3 regions of the Caloramator sp. E03 genome follow, and region 3 is predicted to be linked to each of the others. Evidence: a T-box and tRNA genes for the amino acid it is inferred to sense, from the RefSeq annotation. Region 3 holds a T-box; the other regions hold tRNA genes.
The links. The T-box of region 3 lies ahead of thrS (threonine--tRNA ligase). A T-box ahead of a tRNA ligase gene usually reads a tRNA of that ligase, here a tRNA-Thr.
Positions count from the first base shown of each region.

Region 1 (3,285 bases), 500 kb from region 3:
CTTGAAAGTCTATGAGCCATTGCAATTGGAAGAGGCATCATTTCAGGAGTCTCGTTGCAGGCAAATCCGAACATCATTCCCTGATCTCCTGCACCTATTGCTTCAGCAACATCCATTTCTCCTTTTTTAGCTTCAAGGGCTTTATCAACTCCAAGAGCAATATCTGCAGACTGTTCGTCTATTGATGTTATAACTGCACAGGTATCACAGTCGAATCCATACTTTGCTCTTGTATAACCTATCTCTTCAATCGTCTTTCTAACAATCCTTGGAATGTCAACATAGCATTTTGTTGATATCTCTCCCATAACAAGAACCATTCCAGTTGTTACAGCTGTCTCGCAAGCAACTCTTGCCTCTGGATCCTGCTCTAATATGGCATCAAGTACCGCATCAGAAATTTGGTCGCATATTTTATCTGGATGACCTTCAGTTACCGATTCTGAGGTAAACAATCTTTTAACCATTTTTCTTCCTCCTTTATGTATAATAAAAAACCCCTTCTGTTAGAAGAGGTCTATTTTTCAAGAACCCTCATCTTCCAGAATACATAGATCCTGCTGGAATTGGCACCTTTCTTTTGCAGGTTGCCGGGTTTCATCGGGCCAGTCCCTCCACCTCTCTTGATAAGAGTTTAATACATATTAATTTTTACTAAGCAATAGTATCATAATAAATTAAATATGTCAACGGTATTGTTAGAAACTTATTTTTCTCCATTTTTGATTTTTGAGGACGGTTAGTGTGAAAATGTCCATTTACAAAAAAGGAAAAAAGTACAAGCCAAGGGACGGTTACTTATTTTATACACAATATCTGCAAAATTAGGGGTACATGCATAAAATATTTTATCTATTATTTAATATAATAAGTAACCGTCCCTGCTGTTGCCTTTGACAAGCCTAAAACTTTTTCATGTCGTCGTTGTGGCTACTTTTAGTCATGACCTGTTACTTATTATTTATAAATAAATAATAAATTAACCTCATCCCCTAAAGGTTATTATCTTTTAAGACCATTAATAATTTTTTATCTTGCATTAAATTGTCTATGAAGTATAAAAAGTAAGTAACTGTCCCTCTATTTTTTAAACATAAAAAAAGACGCTATATAGCGTCTTTTGGTGGAGGGAGATGGATTCGAACCATCGAAGTCACTGACAACAGATTTACAGTCTGCCCCCTTTGGCCACTCGGGAATCCCTCCTCGTATGGAGCCGGCTATCGGAATCGAACCAATAACCTACTGATTACAAGTCAGTTGCTCTGCCTATTGAGCTAAGCCGGCATATATGGTGGGAACAATAGGGCTCGAACCTATGACCCTCTGCTTGTAAGGCAGATGCTCTCCCAGCTGAGCTATGCTCCCTTTTTGTTTGCCGCACCGTTTAGCGACAATAATTAGTATACATAATATCAAAGCACAAATCAATCCTCAAATATAATTATTATTTTAATTTATATACACCATTCTTAATAATTCTTTTATTATCTCTTATAATCTATGTTATGCTTACATCAACATTTTTTAACTCCTTTATATATTATACTCTCTTCAAAATAAACCAAAGTATATTTTCATGGTAAAACTTTTAATATATAATGCTTATGTAAATCTTTTATAAATAAAATTATATATGTTCCATAAACTATTATAAACTAAATAAGGCGGTGTTAATTTGAAACAAATACTTGGAAGGTTAAGACGTGCAGTTGAAGATTTTAATATGATACAGGATAACGATAAAATAGCTGTTGGTCTATCTGGTGGTAAAGACAGTATGCTACTTTTATATGCTTTAAAGCTATATCAAAGGTTTTCACCACAAAAGTTTGATCTTTGTGCTATTACTGTAAATCTTGGATTCGATGGCTATAACCCATCCCCCCTCATTGACTTTTGTAAAGGCATCAATGTACCTTTAAATATAATAGATACTCAAATTGGAAAGATAATTTTTGAAGTTAGGCAGGAAAAAAACCCTTGCTCTATTTGTGCAAATATGCGAAAAGGTGCACTTAATAATGCCGCAAAGGCAATGGGTTACAACAAAGTTGCATATGCTCATCACTCTGACGATGTTGTTGAAACCTTTTTAATGTCATTATTTTTTGAAGGAAGAATAAATACATTCTCCCCAGTTGTCCATTTAGATAAAAAGGACATTTATGTTATACGCCCCTTTGTGTATGTTGAAGAAATAGATATATACGGTGCAATTAAAAAGCTAAACCTTCAAATTGTAAAAAATCCTTGTCCTGCAAATGGGAATACTAAACGTCAATATTTTAAAGATTTTATAAAAGACATGAGACATGAAATACCTAATATTAAAGAAAACATAATGGGTGCTATTAGTAATACCAAGCAAATAAACCTTTGGGATAAAGAAAAAATAAGAGAGATTTGCAAAAAAAATACTACTCAATAGGAATGTTTATTTCCTTCCCAAAATCATCAAATATGTATCCTGGACCCTCTGATAAATCATAGTTTACTACCTGCTCATATTCATTATTTAAAGTCTCAGGAACGTAAGAATTTTTAAATGTCGTCATAGCAATAACTGTAATGAGAGTAATTATTACAACAAGACCACTTAAAAGTATTCGACGCATTATATCCCTCCTATAGCTGATATTATGCTATTTTTTGTAGATTTTATTCATTAATTTTTGTAATAAAATTAATATCCCCCATTGTATATATAAACATGGGGGTGAATTATTTGGGCAATCAAAACTTAGATAGCCTCGGGCTCCGTGTAAATTATCTTGACAAAGATGCTTCTTTAACTCTTTCTAACTATTTATCTCAGTTTTTAAAAGAAGAAACTCTTATAGTCTGCATAGGTACAGATAAATGCATTGGAGATTGCCTTGGACCTTTAGTTGGAACTACTCTTAAAAAAAGCAATTTCCCTTATCCAGTAATAGGAACACTTGATAATCCCGCTCATGCAATTAACCTTGAATCGATACTTATTAATATAAAGAAAAAATATCCAAATCATTTTGTAATTGCAATTGATGCATGCCTTGGTTTTGAAGAATGTATTGGTGATATTCAAGTTAAATTAGGGCCTGTTCATCCTGGTAAAGGGGTAGGTAAGTCCCTTCCCAATGTAGGCAATTTATCTATTGTTGGAGTAGTAGACAGTATAGATAATAGCGATCTGTTTCCAATTAGGAATACAAGGCTTAGTTTTATAATGAACATGGCTGAAGTAATAGCTACCAGCCTTCTAATGGCATGTAAAAAGCAAAACGGATAGCAATGCTATCC
Region 1 covers NZ_CP040093.1:1,287,827-1,291,111, forward strand. The annotation lists gene metK (methionine adenosyltransferase) at 1-467, opposite strand, end outside; SAM riboswitch class I at 532-633, opposite strand; tRNA gene FDN13_RS06395 (tRNA-Tyr) at 1,122-1,206, opposite strand; tRNA gene FDN13_RS06400 (tRNA-Thr) at 1,212-1,287, opposite strand; tRNA gene FDN13_RS06405 (tRNA-Val) at 1,293-1,368, opposite strand; gene FDN13_RS06410 (ATP-binding protein) at 1,679-2,431, shown strand; gene FDN13_RS06415 (hypothetical protein) at 2,421-2,618, opposite strand; gene yyaC (spore protease YyaC) at 2,729-3,274, shown strand; gene fabZ (3-hydroxyacyl-ACP dehydratase FabZ) at 3,280-3,285, opposite strand, start outside.
Region 1: it has a tRNA-Thr gene. The T-box ahead of thrS (threonine--tRNA ligase) is inferred to sense a tRNA for this amino acid. The anticodon was not compared.

Region 2 (3,285 bases), 660 kb from region 3:
TATTATGACTTTTTAGTGGGACATGAAAAAAGAAAAATTACAATACCGTTAAATGTAAAGGTGAGGATAGAAAATAATAAACTATATTTTATGGAGGATGGTGTAAGCAATGAATAATTTTTTAGAAAAAGCTAAAAACGTATATGATATGATGGTTACAATAAGAAGAAGCCTTCATAAGTATCCTGAAATTGATAATAAGCTTTATAAGACTACAGAGCTTGTTGAGTCTTATTTAAAAGAACTTGGTATTAAATATACAAAATACGATAATAATGGTATTATAGCTGATATTGGTTCCAAAAAGAATAAAATAGTAGCTTTGAGAGCAGATATGGATGCCTTAGAGGTTGTTGATTTAAAAGATGTACCTTATAAATCACAAATTGAAGGATATATGCATGCCTGTGGTCATGATGGGCATACTGCAATTCAAATAGGTGCTGCAGCAATATTAAAAGAAATAGAAAAAGAACTTGATGGTACAGTTAGGCTAATATTTCAGCCAGCTGAAGAGACTTATGGAGGAGCAAAGGAAATGATAGAATATGGTTGCTTAGATAAAGTTAAAGCCATAATTGCTCTTCATGTAGATGAAACTATGAGCTTAGGTAAAATAGGAGTAAAAAAGGGAGTAGTATGTGCAGCTTCAAATCCTTTTACAATAAACGTTAGGGGAAAGGGATCCCATGGAGCTCACCCTGAAGATGGAGTTGATAGTATATATATAGCTGCAAAAATAATTGATAATCTTCAAGGTATTGTTTCAAGGGAAATTGCAGCAGTTGACAATGCTATTATAACAATAGGAAAAATTAATGGAGGTACTGCACTTAATGCTATAAGTTCAAGTGTAGTTATGGAGGGTATAATAAGAACTCTTGGAAAAGATTTAAGAGATTATTGTGTAGGAAGAGTTAAAGAGATTGTTGAAAATACTGCAAAATTGTATAGGGGGAAAGCAAGCTTTGAATATATTGAAGGTTATCCATCATTTCAAAATGATAATGAGCTGTTTAATTTATTTAAGGATATTATAGAGAAAGATAAAATTGCTGAGTTTATCGAAATTGAAAAGCCTTCTATGGGAGTAGAAGATTTTGCTTATTATGCACAAATAATTCCCGCTTTATATTACAGATTAGGATGTAGGAATGAAGAAAAGGGTATTATAAATCCAGCTCATGGAAGCTATTTTGATATCGATGAAAGTTGTATGATAGTCGGATGTGCAGCACAGGCAGCTTTTGCATATAAGTTCTTAAAAGAATAAAATACTGTATACAGTTATGCAGGAATAATCTTCTATAAATGAAATAAATATGTTGACTTAGCTATATATTTTTTGTAATATAAATTTAAACTCAAAGGGAAGATTTGCCTTATGCCGCTTCTACGATAGTAGAAGCTATTTTTTTATTTAAAACAAGGCATAAAAAAAGTGCAAGGTTTTCTTGCACTTTGGTGGAGGGAGATGGATTCGAACCATCGAAGTCACTGACAACAGATTTACAGTCTGCCCCCTTTGGCCGCTCGGGAATCCCTCCTCGTATGGAGCCGGCTATCGGAATCGAACCAATAACCTACTGATTACAAGTCAGTTGCTCTACCGATTGAGCTAAGCCGGCGTATTATGAAATGGTGGGCCTTCAGGGATTCGAACCCCGGACCGACCGGTTATGAGCCGGTTGCTCTAGCCAGCTGAGCTAAAGGCCCTCTCGGATATTTCTTATTATAAAATATAGCTGCGCGTATGTCAATATATATTTTTAATAAATATATATCATAATATATATTATCATAAATGATAAATAAACAGGTAATAAATTACAAACATTATAAATATACTTTATTATAACATTTGTAAGGAGTATCTTATGCCATCAAATCTACAATCTAATAATAAAATAAATTATGATGAATATAGCAAAGTAAAAAAAATTTTAAAGCACTATGCAATAGAACCTGAAAGTATAGAAAAAATTAGAAACGTATACAAAATTAAATTCAATAATAAAAGTTATTGTTTAAAGAAAGTAAGGCATAGCAATAAAAAAGTTATAAAAAATTATCATTTAATTAAATATCTTAATAATAATGGATTTAATAATATAGCATCATTTATACTTACATCAGATGGCAAAGAATATGTTAAAACAAAAAAATCAATATATTACGTGACAGAATGGATTGAAGGTAGAGAATGCAATATATATGATATAGATGAGCTTAAAATGGCTATTAAATTGCTTGCTGAGTTCCATTTAAAATCAAAAGGTTTTTATTATAAAGAAATAAAAATAGAAAACAAGATAAAAAATTGGCCTTTAGAACTTAGAAAAAGAAAGCAAGATCTTTTAAAATTTAAAAAGATAATTGAAGATAAAAAAGTAAAAAGCATATTTGATATTCAATATTTTAATGCTATTGATGGAGCAATTAAATATATGGATATTTCAATTAAAATGCTTGATGAATCTAAATATTATGATTTACTTAAAAGAGCAAAGTACGAGAAAAGTATATGCCATGATAGTTTTTATTATCAAAATATTATAATAGATGATATTGGAAATGTATATTTAATTGATTTTGATAGTATAACCTATGATATTTGTGTTTACGATGTTGCAAAATTTATAAGAAGAATAATGCATAAAAGAATTTACTCATGGGATTTTAATAAAGCTCAAGAATTAATATTAGAATATTCAAAAGTAAATCCATTATCTTTGGAAGAATATGAAATAATGCTTGCCTTTATAATTTTTCCTCATAAGTTTTGGAAGTTAGGAATTAAAAGATATCATAAACATAAAAAGTGGGAAGATGAAAAATATTTAAAAAAGCTAAATCGAATTTTAAGATATATTGATATGCAGGATAAATTTATAGAGGACTTTATAAATTATTATGGTTTAAATAAATAAAAAAAGCAACTTTGAAAGTTGCTTTTGGTGGCCAGAGCCGGAATCGAACCAGCGACACGAGGATTTTCAGTCCACTGCTCTACCGACTGAGCTATCTGGCCGTATTAATTTAATGGTGGGCCTTCAGGGATTCGAACCCCGGACCGACCGGTTATGAGCCGGTTGCTCTAGCCAGCTGAGCTAAAGACCCAAGTGGTGACCCCTACGGGATTCGAACCCATGTTACCGCCGTGAAAGGGCGATGTCTTAACCACTTGACCAAGGGGCCACATTGTTATAATATATAGCTGACGAAATATAATATATCATGATATGAAGATATAGTCAATATGTTTTTTAATATTTTTTGTTATTC
Region 2 covers NZ_CP040093.1:130,543-133,827, reverse strand. The annotation lists gene FDN13_RS00690 (S66 peptidase family protein) at 1-117, shown strand, start outside; gene FDN13_RS00685 (M20 metallopeptidase family protein) at 110-1,273, shown strand; tRNA gene FDN13_RS00680 (tRNA-Tyr) at 1,463-1,547, opposite strand; tRNA gene FDN13_RS00675 (tRNA-Thr) at 1,553-1,628, opposite strand; tRNA gene FDN13_RS00670 (tRNA-Ile) at 1,640-1,716, opposite strand; gene FDN13_RS00665 (CotS family spore coat protein) at 1,878-2,930, shown strand; tRNA gene FDN13_RS00660 (tRNA-Phe) at 2,956-3,031, opposite strand; tRNA gene FDN13_RS00655 (tRNA-Ile) at 3,044-3,120, opposite strand; tRNA gene FDN13_RS00650 (tRNA-Glu) at 3,124-3,198, opposite strand.
Region 2: it has a tRNA-Thr gene. The T-box ahead of thrS (threonine--tRNA ligase) is inferred to sense a tRNA for this amino acid. The anticodon was not compared.

Region 3 (3,285 bases):
GAAGGGAGTGATAAAGCTTGATTCTCCTGTCAGTTGGATATAGCAGAAAAAGTAGGGATATAATAAATAGTTTTTCAGATTTATGCAAGTTCTTCAAGGATAAAGGAATGAATATTGCAATCGTTGAAAATGATGTAGGTAATATGCATAATATAAAATGTATACTCAGGGATACTGAGAATGACATAAAGTTATTCGAAGATTACCGAGATATGTTTTATCTTTATGCTTCAAATATAATATACGATTTTATATGCCAAGAATATGAGTTGTCTTTAATGGATAAAATTTTAAAGGAGCGATATAGCTATCTATCTGGTGAAGACTTGACTGAAATAAAAAAACGATGTAGTTCTGTTATTATGGGATTTGGGATTTTTGATGCAGAGAACATATTAACTACTATAAATAGAAAAAACAACATGATAAAAAAGATTGAAGAATTTTTACAAGAAAGCAATGAGATAATACTTGATGGATTTATAACTTTTAGATTAAAGGAAATGAACTCAGAGATAATAAGTATTATTGATGGCGTTGTTGAGGAATATGTACTTGAAAAAGAATATAGTGAGTTTATCAAGCTTTTGAAATATTTTGTTGAAATACAAGAAAGTAGATATGATTTAATAAACATAATTATAAATGAAAAAGGAGAATATACAATAAAAGATGAAAATGGAAACAGCATAACTAAAGAGTTTTTTGAAGATTTTGATATTGACAATATAAAAGGTGAAATAAATAAACATGATATGCTAATTAGTGCTCTTATAACTTGTTCCCCTAAAAAAATAATCATACACGGAATTGAAAATGCGCAATGTGAAGAAACAATGGAAACTATAAAGAGCATATTTTTAGATAAGATAACTATTTGCTCTGGCTGTGAACTCTGTAAGAATTTAAAAATACCAGCAAAGACTCAAAAACCCGAATTATAAAATAAGGTTGACAAAAGTTTTAAATAATTATAAAATATATTCCAAAGGTGTAAGAAGCGATGACTGGGACGAGTAAATTCACGATTGTTATTAGAGAGGGAAGCCCAAAGGCTGAAAGGTTTCCTTAACATAGTGGATTGAAAACCACCCAGAAGCTCCATCCTGAATTAAGTAAGGATAGGCGTTCGCAGCGTTAATGCATAAAGTGGGCTTTGCCAATTTGGGTGGAACCGCGGGAATATTTCCCGTCCCTTAGTGGACGGGTTTTTTATTTTTTGTATGAAAGGAGAAAAGGTATGATAAAAATTACTTTAAAGGACGGAAAAGTACTTGAATTTGAAGGCCCTATTAAGGCTGAAGAAGTTGTAAAGAAAATAGGAATGGGACTTTATAAGGCGGCATTAGCTATAAAAATCAATGGAGAAGTTAAAGATCTTATGGCGCAAATAGATAGTGATTGTAATATTGAAGTTTTAACTTTTGAAGATGAAGATGGAAGATGGGCACTTAGACATACTGCATCCCATATACTTGCTCAGGCTGTTAAAAGGCTCTATCCAAATGTTAAACTTGCAATAGGTCCTGCAATAGATACAGGGTTTTACTATGATTTTGATGCGGATTTTTCAATAACTCCTGAAATGCTTGAAACTATAGAAAAGGAAATGGAAAAAATAATAAAAGAGGATTTAAATCTTGAAAGATTTGAACTTCCAAGACAGGAAGCTATAAAGTTTATGGAAGAAAAGGGTGAGTCTTATAAGGTTGAGCTTATTAATGATCTTCCAGAGGATGCTGTAATATCTTTCTATAAACAGGGTGAATTTGTGGATCTTTGTGCTGGTCCCCACGTACCATCAACAGGTAAGGTTAAGGCTGTTAAACTTTTATCTGTTGCAGGGGCTTACTGGAGAGGAAATGAGAAAAACAAGATGCTCCAGAGAGTTTATGGTACGGCATTTACAAAAAAGAGTGAGCTTGATGAATATTTAAAAATGCTTGAAGAGGCTAAAAAGAGGGATCATAGAAAGCTTGGTAAAGAGCTTGATTTGTTCTCAATACATGAGGAAGGTCCAGGGTTCCCATTCTTCCATCCAAAGGGAATGGTAATTAGAAATATGCTTGAAGATTTTTGGAGAAAGGAACATACTAAGAGAGGTTATAAGGAGATTAAAACCCCAATAATATTAAATGAGGCACTTTGGCATCAGTCAGGGCATTGGGATCATTATAAAGAAAATATGTACTTTACAAAGATAGATGAAATGGATTATGCTATAAAACCTATGAACTGCCCAGGAGGAATACTAGTGTATAAAAATACTATGCACAGCTATAGAGAACTTCCTCTTAGAATGGGAGAGCTTGGGCTTGTACATCGCCATGAGATATCCGGTGCACTCCATGGACTTATGAGGGTTAGATGTTTCACACAGGATGATGCTCATATATTCATGATGCCATCCCAAATAAAGGATGAAGTTTTAGGTGTTATTAACCTTACAGATTATGTATATAAACTTTTTGGATTTGAATATCACGTTGAACTTTCAACAAGGCCAGAAAATTCAATGGGAAGTGATGAAGACTGGGAACATGCAACAAACTCATTAAAAGAGGCTCTTGAGGCTGCTAAGCTCGATTATAAGATTAATGAGGGAGATGGAGCTTTTTATGGGCCCAAGATAGATTTTCACCTCAAGGACTGCATAGGAAGAACATGGCAGTGTGGTACTATACAGCTTGATTTTCAAATGCCCGAGAGATTTGATTTGACTTATGTAGGTGAAGATGGAGAAAAACATAGGCCTGTAATGGTTCATAGAACAATCTTTGGAAGTATTGAGAGGTTTATAGGAATATTAATAGAGCAATATGCAGGGGCATTCCCAACATGGCTTGCTCCAGTACAAGTTAAGATTCTTCCTGTAACTGATAGGGCAAACGAATATGCAAAGCAGCTTGAAGAAAAATTAAAAGAACTTGATATAAGAGTTGAACTTGACCTTAGAAATGAGAAAATAGGATATAAAATAAGGGAAGCCCAGCTTGAAAAGGTACCTTATATGATAATACTTGGTGATAAAGAAGTTGAAGCAGGAAATGTATCAGTTAGGGCAAGGAAAGATGGAGATTTAGGAAGCATGGAATTTAATGCTTTCCTTGCAAAGATAAAAGAAGAAATAGATAAGAAAATAAGCCATATTTAATAAAATTTTATTGACACAGAATAATATATATGGTATAGTAACAATGTTAAGAAGAAGCCATCCGCTTCTCACCTTACAGCCAAGGCTCGTAAGGTTATCAGGCCCAGTTGTAATGTGTATATTATGCGGAT
Region 3 covers NZ_CP040093.1:785,667-788,951, reverse strand. The annotation lists gene ytxC (putative sporulation protein YtxC) at 18-944, shown strand; T-box leader at 995-1,200, shown strand; gene thrS (threonine--tRNA ligase) at 1,241-3,154, shown strand; ribosomal protein L20 leader region at 3,197-3,285, shown strand, end outside.